4 regions of the Arthrobacter sp. SD76 genome follow, and region 3 is predicted to be linked to each of the others. Evidence: riboswitches for the same ligand, from Rfam matches in the RefSeq annotation. Region 3 holds a riboswitch; each other region holds the start of a gene.
The links. Region 3 has a riboswitch for thiamine pyrophosphate ahead of thiO (glycine oxidase ThiO). Riboswitches for the same ligand answer to the same signal wherever they lie in the genome.

Region 1 (4,807 bases), 1.2 Mb from region 3:
CCGGAACTTGATCATTTTGTGGGTGCCGTCGCAGTAAGGCTTGATCGCTGAAGCCCCGCACCGGCACAGGGCCACCGTCTTCCGTTCGCGGGGGACCGGCTCTCCTGAGGGCGTGACGATCTCGAAGTCCCCCCGCACGATGAGTGGCCCGTCCGGGCACACCACGATGGAACTCTCGGGCTGGTCCTGGTCCATGGCGGCTCCTCCGCCTGCAGGGGCGGTCATGCTGCCACGGGCATTGCCGCCCTGAGCGAGGAGCGGCCGTTTTCCCAGGACTCAAGAAGGTGGGCGGAAAGCCTGATGTCAATGGCCATGACCGCCGTTGCCCCGAACAGGACGTCATCCAGCAGTTCCGGCTCGGCTTCCACCAGCCCGCCGGCAAGGTCGCGGCCCGCGATCTGCTCGTGGACCGCATCGGCTTCCACATGTTCGTCGAAGTAGTGGGTGACGCCGGCATCGAAGCCGTGGCGGCGGAAGCCGTTGCCGTAGAACCGGTTGGGCTGCGAAGACGTCATCTCATAAATGGCCAGGTGCCCGATGATGGCGCCGCGGAGGCGCCGGTTCAGCCCGCACAGGGACATCAGGTTGACGGCCGCCAGGGAAACCGCCGGAACGGTATCGACGTACGCGCCGTAGGAGTCATCCATCCCCAGCCCCCGCATGGTCCGGGCGAACAGGGCGCTGTGCATCCGGTCCGGACGTCCGCCGCCGTACTCGTCCGCCTGGATTTCCACCAGCGCCGCCTTGGCCCGGCCGCTGAGGCGGGGGATCGCCCACGTGTGCGGATCCGCCTCCTTCAGCTGGTACACGGACTTATGGATCAGGAACTCCTTGAGCTGGTCAAGGCTGGCCTTCCTGGCCACATAGCGGGAGACGCTGGGGCCGGTGTCCCTGCCGGCAAGGCCGAACAGCACATCTGCCACTGCGTCGCTGGTGAGGTCGGCGGCAGCCGGAAGGTCCAGCTCTCCGGCGGCGTCGCCGGCTGCCGCGCGAAGGGCCGCCTCAAACGGCTTTTCCAGGGCCTGACGGACCTGGATCAGCCCGGCATCCCATTCCCACTCGTCCGTGACGCCGTCGAGGCCGGAGTAGTGCAGTTCGTACAGGCAGAAGAGGGCCAGCTGGGCATCGTCGTCGCCGATGATGTCCGCAGTTTCCGCCAGCCGGTTCAAGGTGAGCTCCCGCAGCCCGGCCAGGGCTTCGGCCGGGCCCGCCGGCGCACCCGCCAGGACGTCGAGCAGCATGCCGCTGATGGGGCCTCGGGGTTCCGGGATTCGCATGGGATGCTCCTTGGTTTCGGGTTGTGGCGGTGCCGTCTGCGCTGGCGGCAGGTGGGTCAGGTCAGGATTTCCGGCTGCCCGCCGGGGTGGTCCGTGGCGAGAGGAGGACGGCAATGACGATCATGGCCAGCCCCAGAATGAGGTGGAGCCAGTTGTCCGCATAGTTTTCGGGGATGAAGTTGGCGGGGGTCTCGTCCCCGATGAGCAGGCCGTACAGCCACAGGACCAGGTAGATGACGCCGCCGTACGTGAGGAAGTTCCGGGCCTGCCGGTGGGTGCGTGCCATGAACAGTCCGGCGGCGCCGAACAGGAGGTGGACAAGGTTGTGGAGGACGGACACCTGGAATATGCCCAGCAGCAGGGCCCCCGAGCCGGGTCCGGCGAAGCCAAGGGAGCCATAGTTGCTGGTAATGCCCGGAACGAACCCAAGGGTGCCGGCGAACAGGAAGACGCCGGCAACGCCCAGCGCGGACCACTGCAGTGCGGTCCGGACGCCGGGTGGACGGGTGCTGACTGCCATGTCCTGGACTCCTCGTACGCGGTGGAAACAACATAGTAAGCATGATTACTAATAAAAGCTAAGCAAGCTTGGTTTCCGCGCCCGGAGCTAAGGCCGGTCAGGATGTTCCCGTCAGGCCGGTCCGGTCCAGGTGTAGGGGTTCGGGTGGTGCCCGCCGCTGCGGGCCTGGTCGTACCCCTGCTGCCATGCCTTGCCGACGGCGGACACCAGCTCGGCCAGCAGGGGATAGTAGGGATGGTCCGGGCCGATAAAGATCATCTCGTCCTCCGCCCTGTCCACCGCCGCCCGGACGGGGTTGTCAGCGGGATTGCCGGTCATGGTGCCCCGTCAGCCCCGGCGGACCGCAACACCTCACGCATGGCCTCCACCACCAGGTCATGGTCCTGCACCTGCGGCAGTCCGGATACGGTGACGGTGGCAACTGCCCCCACCCCCGTTACGTAAACGGGGATAGAGCCGCCGTGGGCCGCATAGCGGCTCTGGTCGAACCAGCCTTCGTCCTCGATCCGGCCTCCGCGCAGGCGCCCGCGAAGCCCTACCAGCAGGGAGGGCACCTCGTACCGCGCAGCGGTCCGTTGCTTCGCCCGGATCCAGTGCTCGTTGTCCGGCGTGGCGCCCGGCAGTGCCACATGGAACAGCACCTGTTCACCCTTGGTGATGTCGATCGCGATGGGCAGGCTGCGCTCCTTGCCCAGCTCCACCAGGAGGAGGCCAAGGTTGAGCGCGTCATCCATCGAGAAGCCCGGGAACTGGAGTTCGTGGATTTCACCCTCGATGCGGCCGATGAGGGCCTGCAGGGATCCCTCCGGCTGGGCGTCCTCGGAGTCCGGGTCGAACTCGGTCACATGCGGCTCATTGGCGGTCATGGCCCACAATCTACCCCTGTCCAGGTGTAAACTGGACCACGCCCAACAGGGCAATCCAACGCATCATCCAAGCAAGCAACACATAACGACAGGGGAGCGCCGCCGTCGGACCTGGCAAGGCCGGGAACCGCAGGTGGGCGCTGAGAGTGCGGACAGCCGCAGACCCTCGAACCTGATCCGGTTAGTACCGGCGCAAGGGAGTCGAGTTCTCGAAGTCCGGCAGCGGCGAAGTGCCGACTGCCGTGCTTTCCCCTCCTGTTTCCCAGGAGGATTCCATGAGCACTGCAGCAATCAAGAAGACCACCAGCAAGTCCTGGCGCGTCGTGGACATCGTGGTGGCGGCCCTGATCGCCATCGCCGGCGGCGTCATCTTCTGGGCCTGGTCCAGGGCGCGGCCGCGGTGTCCGGCCCCATGAACGCCGTCTACCCGCCCCTGACCGGCCTGATCGCCGGCGGCTGGATGATCCCGGCCGTGCTGGGCATGCTGATCATCCGCAAGCCCGGCGCAGCCCTGTTCTGCGAGACGGTCGCAGCCACCGGTGAGCTCCTTATGGGCTCGCAGTACGGCGCGTCCGTGCTGTTCTCCGGCTTCGTCCAGGGCCTTGGCGCCGAAATCATCTTCGCGATCTTTGTCTACAAGAAGTTCAACCTGCCGGTGGCGCTGCTGGCAGGTGCTGCCGCAGGCCTGTTCTGCGGCCTGAACGACTCCTTCGCCCCGTGGGGATGGAACATCGCGTACGCCGGCGGCGACAAGCTGGCCTACATCATCTTTACCGCCATCTCCGGCGCGATCATCGCCGGTGCCCTGTCCTGGATCGCCACCCGCGGCCTGGCCAGGACCGGCGTCCTGAGCTCCTTCGCTTCCCGCAAGGCGGCAACGGAGCCCGTCTTCTCCTGATGCAGGCACCCAACCACCACGGCGCGGCCGGGGCGGTGCGGCCGGCCGCAGTCACGGCGCGTGGCTGGGGCTGGCGGCACGCCGGGCGCGCCAAGCCCGCCGTCCACGCCCTTGACCTGGACATTCTGCCGGGGGAGCGCGTCCTGCTGCTCGGACCCTCGGGCGCAGGCAAGTCCACGCTCCTGCATGCCCTCGCGGGGGTCCTGGGCGACGTGAACGACGACGGCGAGGCCGGCGATTCCGACGAGTCCGGTTCGCTCCTGGTCGACGGCGGGTCCCCCCGCGGCCAGCGCGGCCGTGCCGGCCTGATGCAGCAGGACCCCGAAACCCAGGTGGTCCTCTCCAGGGTCGGGGACGACGTCGCCTTCGGCGCCGAGAACCTCGCCGTGCCCCGCGACGCCATCTGGACTCGCGTGCACGAGGCGCTTGCCGACGTCGGGCTGTCCCACCTGCCGCTGGACCATCCGACGTCGGCGCTGTCCGGCGGGCAGAAACAGCGGCTTGCGCTGGCAGGCATCCTGGCGATGCGGCCCGGGCTGATCCTGCTGGACGAACCCACGGCCAACCTTGACCCGGCAGGTGTGCTGGAGGTCCGGGACGCCGTGGCACGCTGCCTGGACAAAACCGGGGCCACGCTGGTGGTGGTGGAGCACCGGGTGTCGGTATGGAAGGACCTGGTGGACCGGATCGTAGTCCTGCGGCCGGGCTCTGCCGCCGACCCCGCTGTCCTCCTCGACGGTCCGCCGGACCGGGTCCTGGACGAGGCCCGCACCATGCTGGCGGCCGCCGGCGTATGGGTGCCCGGCTACGTTCCGGCCACCCGTCCCCGCGCGGGCGACGCCCGGCCGGGCGCCGGAGACCTGCTGCTGGCAGCGGAAAAAACGGCTGTGTCCCGGGAACGCCCGCGCCGCAGCGGGTTCCGGAAAATCCCGCCGGTTCCGGTGCAGGAAGACATCACCGCGCAGGTGCGGGCCGGGCAGGCGCTTGCCATCACCGGGCCCAACGGCGCCGGAAAGTCCACCTTTGCCCTGACCCTCGCGGGCCTGCTGGAGCCGGTCACGGGCAAAATCTCCGCAACAACAAACCTCAGCCGGGACGCCGGAATCGACCCCTTCCGCTGGAAGGCCGAGCAGCTGATCGAGCGGATCGGTACGGTGTTCCAGGAACCGGAGCACCAGTTCGTCACCGGCAGGGTGCGCGATGAACTGCTGTTTGGCCCGCGCCACCTGGGACATGGCGAGGACCG
Region 2 (4,807 bases), 440 kb from region 3:
AGTTCCTGGCGCGCCGGGAATCCGTGGACCGCCAGATGATCGTCCGCCAGCGCGACGACAGAATCCAGATCGCAGTCCTCGAGGACGGCGTCCTCGCCGAGCACTTCGTCTCCAAGACCCAGCAGGACTCGCTGATCGGCAACGTCTACCTGGGCAAGGTCCAGAACGTGCTGCCCTCCATGGAGGCGGCATTCGTTGACATCGGGCGCGGCCGCAACGCCGTCCTGTACGCCGGTGAAGTCAACTGGGAAGCCGTCAACCTCGAAGGCAAGCAGCGCCGGATCGAGAACGCCCTCAAGTCGGGCGACACCGTCCTGGTCCAGGTGACCAAGGACCCGGTGGGCCACAAGGGCGCACGCCTGACCAGCCAGATCTCGCTGCCCGGCCGCTACCTCGTGTACGTCCCCGGCGGGTCCATGACGGGCATCTCACGCAAACTGCCCGACGTCGAACGCAACCGGCTCAAGCGTATCCTCAAGGACCGCCTCCCGGAGCAGGCCGGCGTCATCGTGCGCACCGCGGCGGAAGGGGCGTCCGAGGAAGAGCTCACGCACGACATCAACCGGCTGCGCGCCCAGTGGGAAGGCATCGAAAGCCAGTCCACCTCCACCAAGGTCCTGGCTCCCGAACTGCTGTACGGCGAACCGGACCTCACCATCAAGGTGGTGCGCGACGTCTTCAACGAGGACTTCTCCAAGCTGATCGTCTCCGGCGAAGAGGCCTGGGACACCATCGAGGCCTATGTCACCTACGTTGCCCCGGACCTGGTGGGCCGCCTCGAGAAGTGGACCAAGGACCAGGACATCTTCGCCGCCTGGCGGATCGACGAGCAGATCCACAAGGCCCTGGAACGGAAGGTCTTCCTCCCGTCCGGCGGTTCCCTGGTAATCGACCGCACCGAAGCCATGACCGTGGTGGACGTCAACACGGGCAAGTTCACGGGCAGCGGCGGCAACCTGGAGGAAACCGTCACCAAGAACAACCTCGAAGCAGCCGAGGAAGTGGTGCGCCAGCTCCGGCTCCGCGACATCGGCGGCATCATCGTCATCGACTTCATCGACATGGTCCTGGAATCCAACCGCGACCTGGTGCTGCGCCGGCTGGTGGAGTGCCTGGGCCGCGACCGTACCAAGCACCAGGTCGCCGAGGTCACGTCCCTGGGCCTGGTCCAGATGACCCGCAAGCGCATGGGCACCGGGCTCCTGGAGGTCTTCGGGGAGCAGTGCGAGGCCTGCGCCGGACGCGGTGTCGTCACCCACGACGACCCCGTGGAGCACCGCCGCGCCAACATCGTTGCCGCCGAACACCATGTCCAGCGCACCGACAACCGGCCTGACGCCCGGGCCGAAGGCCACCGGAACGAGGGCCAGCGGACCGACAGCAGCCAGCCCGGGGGACGCCCTGACCGCAAGCGCCGGCGCGGACGCGGCGGCCAGCAGCCCGAGGCTGCCCCGGCAGCCGCGGTGCATGTCCACACCGTCCATCCGGACCCGGCCGACGCCGAGCGCCACGCCAAGGCTGAAGCCACCCGGCTGGCCCTGGCCAACATCGCGGCGGCCGCGCACGCGGCGCACCTGCATGACGACGAGGTTGCGGCGGCCCGGCAGGCGCAGTCGGCCGCCCAGCCGGTAGCGCCGGCCGTGGAAGAGAAGCACGACGCCGGCACCCCGCCACGTCCTGCGGCTGTCTTGACCTTCGGCGGCGAGAAGGTTGTCCTTCCGTTCGTGGAGCATGCGGAAGAGCAGCAGCCCCGCCCGGCCCTCACCCTGGACAGGCTTGCCGAAGCGTTCGCCCACCTGGGCGAATCGGCACCTGCCGCCGAAACACCGGCGGAAGAGCCGGAAGCCAAGCGGCCCGAGGCCGTTCCGGCGCAGGTGGAGCAGCCGGTTGCCCCCGCGGAAGCTGGGAAGGACTGGTCTGACCACACGGTGGAACAGTCCCGCCAGCGCCGGCCGCGGCGCAACCGCAGCGCCAGCCGCGCCCAGGGTGCCGCCAACGAAACCACCGTGCAGCAGCACGAGAACGTTCCGGCGGCCAGTGCCGGACATACCCATGCTGCAAAGGCCCCGGAACCCGCGGCGTCCTCACCGGAAGGCAAGGAAGGCGCGCCAAAGCCCGCCGAGGCGCCCATTATCCTGGGCGTCGGCGTTCCTGCCTCGGAGCTCTAGCCCGGGCAGGGCCAGCCACCGGGAAGTCCCCGTTTCATGGACGATTCCCCTCCGCATTCCGGGGGGAACGGTCCATGAAGCGGGGACTTCCTGCATGCGGGGGCTGTCACTTTTCCCGGGCTCCCATGTCAGCGGCTAGGCTGGGAAACCGACACGGGGTGCCGCGCGAAGGGCCGGCTGAGATCCAGACCCGTTGAACCTGTCCGGCTAGTACCGGCGAAGGGATGTCTTTTGTCTTCGACGCTCTTAATACCCGCGGAAACTTCCCAGCCAGGCGCTGTCCCGGATGCAACCGTCCAGGCCGCGTCCGCCCGGCCGGCGGCAGGCCGGGACGTGCCGCGCGTCCTGTCCATTGCCGGTTCGGACCCGTCGGGTGGCGCCGGCATCCAGGCGGACCTGAAAAGCATTGCAGCTCACGGCGGCTACGGCATGGCCGCCATCACCGCGCTCACAGCGCAGAACACCCGCGGCGTGGCGGCAGTCCACCTGCCGCCCGCGTCATTCCTCGCCAGCCAGCTGGACGCCATCAGCGACGACATCACCATCGACGCCGTCAAAATCGGCATGCTGGGCGACGCCGGGGTGATCGCCACAGTCCGGACCTGGCTGGAGAAGGTGCGTCCCGCCGTCGTGGTCCTCGATCCGGTGATGGTGGCCACCAGCGGCGACCGGCTGCTCCAGGAATCCGCCGAGGCGGCGCTTCGCGACCTGCTGCCGCTGGCCCACCTCATCACGCCGAACCTGGCCGAACTTGCGATGCTCGTGGGCGAAGAGCCCCAGGATTCCTGGGCCGGGGCCCTGGAACAAGGCCGGAAGCTGGCCGACGCCACCGGAGCAACCGTGCTGGTGAAGGGCGGCCACCTGTCAGGTGCGCAGTGCCCGGACGCCCTGGTCAACACCGCCGGCCTGCTGCGGACCGAAGTCATCGAGGTGCCGGGGGAGCGGGTGGCCACCAGGAACAGCCACGGAACGGGCTGCTCGCTGTCCTCTGCAATGGCCACGGTGCAGGCGCGGCTGGGGACTGGGAATCGGCGCTGCGGGAAGTGAAGCCCTGGCTGGCAGGAGCGCTGGGGGACTCTGCCCGGCTTGAGGTAGGGACCGGGAACGGGCCGGTGCACCACTTCCACCACCTGCGGCCCGTTCCGCAGCCGGGGGGCGTTTGAGGCCCTGCTCCGGGCGGAAGCCGAAGCGGACCTGGATGCCATCTACCGCCTGGACTTCATCCGCGGCCTGGTCTCGGGCAGCCTGCCGGAACGGGAATTTGCCTACTACCTGGCCCAGGACGCCATTTACCTGAACGGCTACTCCCGCGTGCTGGCACGGGCAAGCGCCCTGGCCCCCACGGAGGCGGAGCAGCTGTTCTGGGCCGGATCCGCGCAGCAGTGCCTGGAGGTTGAGTCCGAGCTGCACCGGTCCTGGCTGAGCACGCGTCCCGTCCGGGCCGAACTCGGCCCCGTGACAAAGTCCTACGTCGACCACCTCACCGCGGCCTCGGCGTCGGGCAGCTACGCGGTGCTTGCCGCGGCTGTCCTGCCGTGCTTCTGGCTGTATGCGGAGGTGGGCAAGACCCTCCACGCACAGTTCCTCGCCGCGGGGGAACCGGCCGGCCACCCCTACGCGGAGTGGCTCCGGACCTACGCTGACGAGGACTTTGCCGCAGCGACCCGCAAGGCTATCGCCATCGTGGACGCGACCGGACGGGCCGGCTCGGACGGCGAACGGGCGGCCATGGTCACGGCCTTTAAACAGTCCTGCCGCCTGGAAGTGGACTTTTTCGACGCGCCGCGGCTGCACGCCTGAGCCTCCGGGCCCCGTCCCGCCGGTACCATTGTTGGTGCGCGGTCCCGCCGCCCGGCCGGCCTGTGGTTGCTATCACAGCCGGCGCGCCGGAGCCAGCCTCATTTGCGGCCGAAGACGAAATTAGCGTAGTCTAGTTCTTCGGTGCTTACGCCAACACTTGGGTTATGACCCCACGGCGTTGAGGCACAGCGAGAAGCCAGCCTGTTAGAGCCGGTTCCGCACGCAAATTTAGTTAGAAACGTCGAGAGAAGTGAGTTCCCAAGTGGTGTACGCGATTGTCCGCGCAGGCGGCCGCCAAGAGAAGGTTTCCGTCGGAGACTTCGTTACCCTGAACCGCGTCGCCGGTGGGGCTGGCAGCACCATTCAGCTGCCCGCGCTGCTCCTGGTAGACGGTGACAAGGTCACCTCCGCCGCTGCTGACCTGGCCAAGGTGACTGTTACGGCTGAGATCCTCCAGGACCTCCGCGGTCCCAAGGTTGTCATCCAGAAGTTCAAGAACAAGACCGGTTACAAGAAGCGCCAGGGTCACCGCCAGGAACTGACCAAGGTCAAGATCACCGGCATCAAGTAACCACCGGTTACTGTTCAGGTTTTTCAGCAAATTCCCAGAATTTAGAGGCAGGCATTTCAGATGGCACATAAAAAGGGCGCGAGCTCCACTCGCAACGGCCGCGACTCCAACGCTCAGTACCTCGGCGTCAAGCGCTTCGGCGGCCAGGTAGTTTCCGCCGGCGAGATCATCGTCCGCCAGCGTGGCACCCACTTCCACCCGGGCGCCGGCGTGGGACGTGGCGGCGACGACACCCTGTTCGCACTGACCCCGGGAGCCGTTGAATTCG
Region 3 (4,807 bases):
CGATGGCATCAAACTCCTGGCCAATGTGGTTGACCAGGAGCGCGGCCTCCACGGTGTCCAGCGCCATCCGCTCCATCCGGGACGCCAGCTGGTCCGATCCCGCCATGATCTCGGGAAGCGACGGAAGGGCCTCACGCGCCCAGCCGGGAACGTTGCCGCCATTGCTGAGGGCCTCGCAGATCACCAGCACGAAGCGGTCCACCAGCCGCCGCAGGGGAGCGGTGGTGTGCGCGTAGGCCGCACCGATGGCGGCCTGGATGGCGGCCTCCGGGACGCTGCCGTCAAAAGCTGTATAGGAGGCGCCGCGGAACAGCATCCCCGCCGAGTGCATGATGGCGAGCTGCCGCGGTTCGGTCGGGTCCAGGCTGCGCAGGTACTCGCCATAGCTGACCTCGCCGTCCCACGGCTTTCCCAGCGCCTCGGTCTGGAGTTTGAAGTGGTTCAGGGAGCGTTCGTCCGGCGCGGGCATGGTCCGGAGGATGCCCACTTGCCCGTCCAGCATGATCTGCGCAGCGGCCATGCCCGTCATCAGCGAGATCTGCGCGTTCCAGTCCTCCACGGGCAGCTGCGGCGCGGCAGCGATGCGGTAGCCACCGTCGGGGAGCTGGACGATCTCCTGCTCCGGCATGTTCAGGCTGGCGCCGTCACGGGCACGTTCCAGCTCCACGCGCTTGAGCCCAACCTCTTTCAGCAGCTGCAGGACTGGGGATGCGCCGCCTGCGTCCAGTTGGGCCTGCGCGCCTTTGTAGCTCAGCTTGGCGCGGCTGCGCATCCGTGCCCGCCTGACGGAGGCCGAGGTGACATCGGCGTTGCCGTCCAGGCGGAAGTCCCAGACGAAGGCCGGGCACTCCTGGCCGGGCAGCAGGCTCCCTGCCCCTTCGCTGATGACCTCCGGATGCAGCGGAATCCGGCCGTCGGGGGCATAGAAGGTCTGCCCGCGGCGGCGCGTTTCCTGGTCCAGCGGTCCGCCCGGCTTCACGAACGCCGGAACGTCGGCGATGGCGTACAGCACGTGGTAGCCGCCGCCGTCGGCCTCTATGAACAGCGCCTGGTCCAAATCCGTGGACGATGCCGGATCGATGGTGACGAAATCGACGCCGGTCAGGTCATGGGGCGGAAGCTCCAGCGCAGCCACGGCCGCCTCGGCGTCACGGACCGCATGCTCGGGGTACGGCCCGGGAAGCTCGAGCTCGCTCCGCAGCGCGCCCAGGGCCTCTTCCAGCGCATTGTTGTGCTCGTGGACGTTGGGAGCCAGCCGATGGTGTGACACGAAAATCAGCCTAGCCCGAAGACCGCCGATTATGCAGGCCATCGGCGGGATGAACGGCAGGGCCGTGTTGCCCCGCCGGCAGTTCAGGACCCGCCAGTTCAGGAGCCGGCAGCATCCAGGGCGGCCAGGAGTGAGGCCGCCGCTGCGGCGGGGTCCGCCGCTTCGGTGATGGCCCGCACCACCACAATCCTCCGGGCTCCCGCTGCCACCACCTCGCTGACGTTGGAGTGGTCGATGCCGCCGATGGCGAACCACGGCACCTCGTTAGCGGCTTTGGCGGTGGCTGCCGCAGCGTATTTCACCAGGTCGGGTCCCACGGCGGCCCGACCCGGTTTGGTGGGGGTGGCCCAGACCGGCCCCACGCAGAAGTAGTCCAGCCCGGCAGGTCCGGCCGTGGCAACGAGGGCCGCATCCACCTGGTCCGGAGTGTGGCTGGAGAGTCCAATGGCGGCGTTGCCGTTCAGCAAGGTGCGGGCCGCGGGCAGGGGGAGGTCCTTTTGGCCGATGTGGAACACCGGAGCGCCGGACAACACGGCGATGTCGGCGCGGTCGTTCACTGCCCACAGCCTGCCATGGCGCTGCGCGGCTTCCTTCAGGACGGCCAGCAGTTCCAGTTCCTCGGCAGCCTCGATGGCCTTGTCGCGGAGCTGGATGATATCCACTCCGCCGGCGAACGCGGCATCCACGAACTCCGCGAAGTCGCCGCGGTCACGGCGGGCGTCAGTACAGAGGTAGAGACGGGCAGTCTTGAGCCCGGCGGTTCCCCCGGCGGTGGTGAAGGCATCGGTTGCGGAGGCGCCGGCAGCGGAAGGGGAGTGGGACACATTCATGGCTGCAAGCCTAGTTCCTCTACACTTGCCTCGTACTGCGGGAGCCTGCGGCAGCTGTCATAAAGCGCCGGGCTGAGAGGGCGTCAGAGCCGACCGCTTGACCTGATCCGGGTAATGCCGGCGTAGGGAAGGAGACACATGGGCACCCCCAACACGGCACCCCCGCAACCCACCAACGGCACCGTCAGGGCCGACGTCGCGGTCATTGGCGGCGGAGTTGTGGGCCACGTGATCGCCTGGGAGGCACTGCGCTCGGGCCGCAGCGTCGCGCTGATCGATGACGCACCCGGCAGCGGCGCCAGCTGGGCCGCCGCAGGGATGCTGGCGCCGGTGAGCGAGCTGCACTACCAGGAAGAGGACCTCCTCGACCTGATGCTCGCATCCTCGGCCCGGTGGCCCGGTTTTATCGCCGACCTGGCCGCTGCGTCCGGCGAAAGGACCGGATACCTGACGACGCCGACCCTCGCCGTGGGTGCCGACGCCGCCGACCGCCGGGCCTTGATGGATTTGCGCGCGGTCCAGCAGGCCAACGGCCTGGCTGTTGAGCCTTTGACCGTCCGCGAGGCGCGGCGGCGGGAACCGTTGCTGAGCCCCGCCATCGCCTGCGCACTTGACACCCCCGCCGACCACCAGGTCGATCCCAGGCGCCTGGTGTCCTGCCTTCGCAACGCCCTGGCGGGGGAAACTGCCAGCAGCGGCCGCGCAGCTGCGGGTGCAGTGGATGGGTATGCCGTGCCGGACAGGGCCGTTGGACTGCTGTGGGCTGATGGCACTGTTGCGGGAGTCCGGCTTGCCGGACGCGGTACAGTCCTGGCCGGAGAAACCGTGGTGGCCAACGGACTGGATGCCGCTGCGCTGGCGGACCTGCCTGAGGGCCTGCACCTGCCGCTGCGGCCGGTGCACGGGGACATCCTCCGGCTCGCCGTACCGCAGCACCTCCAGCCGCTGGTCACGGCCACCGTACGCGGACTGGTCCGCGGTGTACCCGTGTACATCGTCCCCCGGGAGGACGGGACGGTGGTGATCGGAGCCACCCAGCGTGAGGATGCCCCCGCCAGGGGCGTTGCAGCCCCACAAGCTGCCCGGTCCGCTGCCGGAACGGTATCCGCCGGCGGTGTCTACCAGCTCCTCCGGGACGCGCAGGTCCTGGTCCCCGCCGTCGCCGAGCTGGAATTGCTGGAGTGTACGGCGCGGGCCCGGCCGGCGACCCCGGACAACGCCCCGCTCCTGGGCAGGGTGCCCGCCGCTCCAGGCTCCACCCCGGGCGGGCACATCGCGGGCCTGGTCATCGCCACCGGATTCTTCCGGCACGGCGTCCTCCTGTCACCCGCAGCCGGTGCCATCTGCCGGGACCTGATGGACGGCACAACGGACCCCCGCTGGGAGCCGTTCAACCCTGGCCGCTTCTCCGGCCGCGAATCCTCCGCTGCAAGCGTCAACATCAAGGAGACAGCATGAACATCACCCTGAACGGAAACCACCATACGGTGGCTGAGGGGGCGTGCATCACCACGCTCGTCAGCCAGGTCACCGGCCGCACCGTGGGGGCTGACGGCCAGGCCAGCGACGGGAACAGGCTGGGCGTCGCCGTGGCGCACAACGCACAGGTGGTTCCCCGGAGCCAATGGTTCGCGACGGCGCTCGCCGACGGTGACGACGTCGAGCTTGTCACGGCAGTGCAGGGAGGCTGACACCATGACGGAATCCACCACCCTGACCTCCACGGCTGCACCCGGCCTGGATGATGTCCTGGTCATCGACGGCGTGCCCCTTGGCGTCCCGGCTCATCATGGGAACCGGCGGCGCGCCGAGCCTGGACGGGCTTGGCGCGGCGCTCCTCGCCTCCGGCACGTCCCTGACCACCGTGGCGATGCGGCGCTACTCCACTGCGGAAACGGGCTCGCTGTTCCAGCTCCTGGTGGACCACGGCATCCGGGTCCTGCCGAACACCGCCGGATGCTTCACCGCCCGGGACGCCGTCCTCACCGCCGAACTCGCCCGCGAAGCGCTGGAAACGGACTGGGTGAAGCTCGAAGTCATTGCCGACGAACACACGCTCCTTCCCGACGCCGTCGAGCTGGTGGAGGCCACCGAACAGCTGGTCAACCGCGGCTTCAAGGTGTTTGCGTACACCAACGACGACCCGTCCTGGCGCTGCGGCTGGAGAACCTCGGCGCCACCGCCGTGATGCCGCTGGGGGCTCCCATCGGCACGGGGCTGGGAATCCTGAACCCGCACAACATTGAGCTCATCGTCTCCCGCGCCTCGGTCCCGGTGGTCCTGGATGCCGGGATCGGTACGGCCTCCGACGCTGCCCTTGCCATGGAGCTCGGCTGCGACGCCGTGCTGCTGGCCACGGCGGTGACCCGCGCACAGAACCCGGCCCTGATGGGGGAGGCATTCAAACACGCCGTCATCGCCGGTAGGCTGGCGAAAGCGGCGGGCCGCATTCCCCGCCGCGAACACGCGCTGGCATCGTCGGCAATGGAAGGCCGGGCCGAGTTCCTCTAGCCCGGCACACGCCGGTTGATGCCCCTGGACCAAGGAGCAGCAGTGGCCGGCAAAGATGCCCTTCCCCGGGAACAGATCGACCAGGCCCTGGCAGGGCTGCCCGGCTGGCGGTACCACGACGGCGGCCTGGTCACCGTCTTCAAGACGCCGACGGCGGCTGCCGCACTCGAGCTGATTGCCGCCGTCGGACGCCTTG
Region 4 (4,807 bases), 320 kb from region 3:
CGCAACATGGGATCGATGAAGAAAATGCTCATGATGATGCCGGGTGCCCAGAACATCCGCCAGCAGCTGGAGCAGTTCGACGAGCGCGAGATCGACCGCGTGGAAGCGATCGTCCGCTCCATGACGCCGCATGAGCGCCTGGCTCCCAAGATCATCAACGGCTCGCGCCGCGCCCGCATCGCCCGCGGTTCCGGTGTCCACGTCTCCGAGGTCAACGGCCTGCTGGAGCGCTTTGCCCAGGCCCAGAAGATGATGAAGAAAATGGCGCAGGGCGGCATGCCGGGAATGCCGGGCATGCCGGGCCTTCCCGGTGCCGGCGGCGGGGCGCGGAAGAACGCCAAGAACGCACCTAAGAAGAAGGCAAAGTCCGGCAACCCGGCCAAGGCAGCCCAGGAGCGGAAGGACGCCGAGGCCCGCCGGGCCAACGCCGCCAAGGCGCTCCCGACCGGTGCAGCCTTCGGCCAGCAGTCCGGCGACTTCGACCCGTCCCAGCTGAACCTGCCCAAGGGCTTTGACAAGTTCCTCGGCAAGTAGCAGCCTCCACCGGCTGGCCGGCAGGGGATGCTTCCGCGGCACGCCCGCCGGGCATCGGCTGTTGGCCGCCCCGGGCGGCTCCCGGGGAAGTCGGTGCCGTGGAATAGGGTTGGGACATGTTCAAGCAGAGGGTAGTGTTCGTGCACGGCGCCGGAAGTTACGGTGCCGCAGCATGGCCGCGCCAGCACGGCATGGCGCTGTCCTACGATGCCCTGTTCCTGCGCCGCCACGGCTTCGATCCCGTCGCCGAACCTGTGGAATCCTCGTTCGCCGCGGATACCGCCATCGTGTTGAGGTCGCTGGCAGATGACGGGCGCGGCGCCGCCGGCGGCCACATCGTTGCTCACGCCCAAGGCGCCATCGCCGCCATGATGGCTGCCGTGGAACGGCCGGATCTCGTCTATTCCCTGACCCTCGTGGAACCGGCATGCCTGTCGCTGACGGCGGAACTGCCGGCCACGGCGGCGCACATCAGCCTCATGAAGCCGTTGTTCGAGGTGCGGCACCAGCTCAGCGACGAAGACTTCCAGCGCGAATTCGTGCGGCGGGTCTATGCCACAGACCTGCAGGAACCGGCCACCGCGGAGGAGAAGCGGTCCGCCCGGCGCCTGCGGCTGCAGGCGCCCTCCTGGGAGGCGCCGCTGCACATCGTTCCCGGGTCCCTACCCTGGTCCTGACCGGTGGATGGGAACCGCTGTACGAGGAAATTGCCGGCTACCTCCGCGAAACCGGAGCCGTGCACCGCACTGCTGCCGGCGGGCACCGGCCGCATGATTCCCCGACGGGGACCGGGCCGTCCGCTCCTTTATCAGCGACGTCGGCAGGGCCCGGTCCGCCCGCGCCTCCTGACGGAGCGCCCGGGCTTCCCCTCCGTCCGGCCGGCCCCCAATTGCCAGCCGGACGAAGGGGAAGGTTTCTACGGGGAGACCGCCTCGGGCAGCCGCGGCTCCGGCAGGTAGACCTTGCCGCCCGACGCCAGGATTCCTGGCTCTTCTCCCGCATGCCGGTTGCCCGGTCCGCCAGGGCTGCCTGCGCCTCCGCGGACCCGTATTCGTCCCGGATGTCCTGGCTGATCCGCATGGAGCAGAACTTGGGCCCGCACATGGAGCAGAAGTGTGCCGTTTTGGCCGGCTCCGCGGGAAGCGTCTCGTCATGGAAGGCCTCGGCGGTCACCGGATCCAGTGACAGGGCGAACTGGTCGCGCCACCGGAATTCGAAGCGCGCCTTGGACAGGGCGTCATCGCGTTCGTGCGCGCCGGGGTGGCCCTTCGCCAGGTCCGCAGCGTGCGCTGCAATCTTGTAGGTGATGACCCCCGTCTTGACGTCGTCCTTGTTGGGCAGGCCCAGGTGTTCCTTCGGTGTCACGTAGCAGAGCATCGCGGTGCCGTAACGGGCGATTTCCGTGGCGCCGATGGCTGAGGTGATGTGGTCGTAGCCGGGTGCCACGTCGGTAACCAGGGACCGAGGGTGTAGAAGGGCGCACCCTTGCACAGCTCCTGCTGGCGCTCCACGTTTTCACGGACCAGGTGGAAGGGGATGTGCCCGGGACCTTCCACCATCACCTGGACGTCGTACTCCCAGGCGCGCAGGGTGAGCTCGGCCAGCGTGTCCAGTTCGGCAAACTGGGCGGCGTCGTTCGCGTCGGCCGTGGCACCCGGCCGCAGACCGTCGCCAAGCGAAAACGCGACGTCGTACCTGGCGAAGATCTCACACAGCTCATCGAAGTGTGTGTACAGGAAATTCTCCTGGTGGTGCGCCAGGCACCAGCCGGCCATGATGGAGCCGCCGCGCGACACGATGCCCGTGACCCGGTTTGCAGTCAGCGGCACGTAGCGCAGGAGGACGCCGGCGTGCACCGTCATGTAGTCCACGCCCTGTTCGCACTGCTCAATGACGGTGTCGCGGAAGATCTCCCAGGTCAGCTTGTTGGCTTCGCCGTTGACCTTCTCCAGCGCCTGGTAGATGGGCACGGTACCGATCGGTACGGGGGGAGTTGCGGATGATCCATTCGCGCGTGGTGTGGATGTCATCACCGGTGGAGAGGTCCATCACGGTGTCCGCGCCCCACTGCGTGGCCCACTGCAGCTTGTCCACCTCTTCCGCGATGGAACTGGTGACCGCGGAGTTGCCGATGTTGGCGTTGATCTTCACCAGGAACGCCTTGCCGATGATCATCGGCTCCGACTCAGGGTGGTTGATGTTGCTGGGAATGATGGCGCGGCCCGCCGCCAGTTCACTGCGGACCAGCTCCACGTCGCAGTTTTCGCGCAGTGCCACGAAGCGCATTTCGGGGGTGATGATGCCCTGCCGGGCGTAGTGCATCTGGGTTACCGTCCGGCCCCCGACGGCGCGGCGGGGCACCGGCTGCGCGCCCTTCCACTCGGCTGACGCGGCGCCGCGGCGGACGGCCGAGCGGCCGTCGTCGAGCAGGTTCCTGCCCCTGCCGCTGTACGCCTCGGTATCTCCCCGCCCGGCGATCCATGCTGCCCGGAAGGGCGGCAGCCCCCTCACCGGATCACTGCCTGGCCCGGCAGTCCGGTAGGTGCGGAAAGGCGGGTTCGCGTCTCCGTTGGGGGACGGTTCCAGGGAGATTTCCGTTACGGGAACCCGGATGCCCGATCCATCGTCGATGAAGGCCAGCGCATGCGACGCCAGGGACCGGGTGGCAGTTGCTGGTTTCCCCTCCGGCAGCACGTTCCCGGACTGGTTTTGGGCAGGGCTCAGCTGTTCATTTGGTGTACTCAAGGAATACTCACTTCCTTCGCCGGCATTACCCGGACAGGTTCGACGGTCGCAGGCTGCCTCAGCCCGATCTCAGCCCCTGCAGGGGCACCCGTGTGGTCAGGAACGAAGCTACCACAGCCGGTCCGCCGATCCTTGTCACAACTGCCGGTGTTAGCCTGACTGGCGACGAAAAGGGGATCCGATGCCGGAAATCATAGAATTCAGCGGCCCTGTGCTGACCGGGCCGGCCAGCGAACACCGCGGCCTGTGGTCCGTGGACGGGGCGCTGACATCTGTCCGCCCGCAGCAGGCTCCGGGCCGGGTGCTGGACGGCTGGGTGCTGCCCGGCCTGGTGGATGCGCACTGCCACATCGGGCTGGGGCCGGAGGGTCCGGTGGACTCCGCTGCCGCGGCGGACCAGGCCCGTGCGGACCTGGCTGCCGGCACGCTGCTGGTGCGTGACGCCGGCTCGCCGGCTGACACCCGGTGGATGCAGGGCGGCCGGGACTTCCCGGTGCTGATCCGGGCCGGGCGCCATGTGGCCCGCACACGCCGCTACCTCCGCGGCTTCGCTGACGAGGTGGAACCGGAGCACCTCGTGGAGGCCGTGCGCAAACAGGCCCGCGACGGCGACGGCTGGGTCAAGCTCGTCGGGGACTGGATCGACCGCGGGGCCGGGGACCTGGCACCCTCGTTTCCTGCCGCCGTCGTCCGGGATGCTGTCCGGGCCGCCCATGACGAAGGCGCCCGGGTGACTGCCCATTGCTTCGCCGAAGACACCCTCGACCAGATGCTGGATGCGGGCATCGACTGCATCGAGCACGCCACCGGCCTCCTGCCCGGCATCTTCCCCGGTTTGCGGAACAGGGCGTGCCGATCGTCCCCACCCTGGTCAACATCGCCACGTTCCCCGATATCGCTGCGCAGGCACGGCACAAATTCCCGCGCTACGCGGCGCACATGATGGCCCTGTGGGAGCGGCGCCTGGAGCGCGTGGGTGAGGCCTACGACGCCGGCGTGAGGATTTTCGCAGGGACGGACGCCGGCAGCGTCATCAGGCACGGGCGGATCGCCGACGAGATCCTTGCCCTGCACCAGGCAGGCCTGCCCATGGCGGCTGCGCTGGACGCCGCCTGCTGGTCGGCACGGGAGTGGCTCGGAGCGGACGGCGTGGCTGAGGGGGCGCGTGCCGACGTGGTTGTCTGCCGAAAGGATCCGCGTACCCGCCCGGAGGCCGTCCGGGACCTTTCCCACGTGGTGCTGGGAGGCCGCATCATCTCAGGGCCATAAGAAGGCTCTTGGAATAAATTGAAGCTTCAAGGAATTTTAACTGTGACAGGCCGTGTCCTCCGTGCGGCCGCCAGTACAGGGAGCATTCAATGACCGCAGAAGCCACCAGCCAGGACCTTCTTCCTGCCGACCTCACCATGGGCACCGTGATGCTCAAGGTCGGTGACATGAAGGTCATGACCGACTACTACCAGCGCGCCCTCGGCCTCGACGTTGTTGCCGAGCAGGACGGCGGCCTCTACCTCGGCCGCCTCCGGAA

Region 1: it holds a riboswitch for thiamine pyrophosphate, as region 3 does, so the genes downstream of both, ACPEE0_RS00265 (ECF transporter S component) here and thiO (glycine oxidase ThiO) in region 3, are expected to answer to the same signal.
Region 2: it holds a riboswitch for thiamine pyrophosphate, as region 3 does, so the genes downstream of both, thiD (bifunctional hydroxymethylpyrimidine kinase/phosphomethylpyrimidine kinase) here and thiO (glycine oxidase ThiO) in region 3, are expected to answer to the same signal.
Region 4: it holds a riboswitch for thiamine pyrophosphate, as region 3 does, so the genes downstream of both, thiC (phosphomethylpyrimidine synthase ThiC) here and thiO (glycine oxidase ThiO) in region 3, are expected to answer to the same signal.

What each region holds. Positions count from the first base shown of each region.
Region 1 covers NZ_JBNBLR010000001.1:62,988-67,794, forward strand. Annotated here, with positions in the region: gene ACPEE0_RS00240 (CDGSH iron-sulfur domain-containing protein) at 1-195, opposite strand, end outside; gene ACPEE0_RS00245 (iron-containing redox enzyme family protein) at 222-1,277, opposite strand; gene ACPEE0_RS00250 (DUF4383 domain-containing protein) at 1,339-1,797, opposite strand; gene ACPEE0_RS00255 (hypothetical protein) at 1,909-2,115, opposite strand; gene ACPEE0_RS00260 (heme-degrading domain-containing protein) at 2,112-2,663, opposite strand; TPP riboswitch at 2,744-2,880, shown strand; partial or broken gene ACPEE0_RS00265 (ECF transporter S component) at 2,939-3,561, shown strand; gene ACPEE0_RS00270 (ABC transporter ATP-binding protein) at 3,561-4,807, shown strand, end outside.
Region 2 covers NZ_JBNBLR010000001.1:1,675,750-1,680,556, forward strand. Annotated here, with positions in the region: gene ACPEE0_RS08345 (Rne/Rng family ribonuclease) at 1-2,168, shown strand, start outside; TPP riboswitch at 2,313-2,410, shown strand; partial or broken gene thiD (bifunctional hydroxymethylpyrimidine kinase/phosphomethylpyrimidine kinase) at 2,502-3,968, shown strand; gene rplU (50S ribosomal protein L21) at 4,231-4,539, shown strand; gene rpmA (50S ribosomal protein L27) at 4,600-4,807, shown strand, end outside.
Region 3 covers NZ_JBNBLR010000001.1:1,230,955-1,235,761, forward strand. Annotated here, with positions in the region: gene ACPEE0_RS06125 (RNB domain-containing ribonuclease) at 1-1,270, opposite strand, end outside; gene thiE (thiamine phosphate synthase) at 1,369-2,100, opposite strand; TPP riboswitch at 2,128-2,246, shown strand; gene thiO (glycine oxidase ThiO) at 2,239-3,558, shown strand; gene thiS (sulfur carrier protein ThiS) at 3,555-3,791, shown strand; partial or broken gene ACPEE0_RS06145 (thiazole synthase) at 3,796-4,611, shown strand; gene ACPEE0_RS06150 (4a-hydroxytetrahydrobiopterin dehydratase) at 4,654-4,807, shown strand, end outside.
Region 4 covers NZ_JBNBLR010000001.1:1,546,672-1,551,478, forward strand. Annotated here, with positions in the region: gene ffh (signal recognition particle protein) at 1-534, shown strand, start outside; partial or broken gene ACPEE0_RS07585 (alpha/beta hydrolase) at 651-1,383, shown strand; partial or broken gene thiC (phosphomethylpyrimidine synthase ThiC) at 1,451-3,279, opposite strand; TPP riboswitch at 3,274-3,381, opposite strand; partial or broken gene ACPEE0_RS07595 (amidohydrolase family protein) at 3,461-4,548, shown strand; gene ACPEE0_RS07600 (VOC family protein) at 4,638-4,807, shown strand, end outside.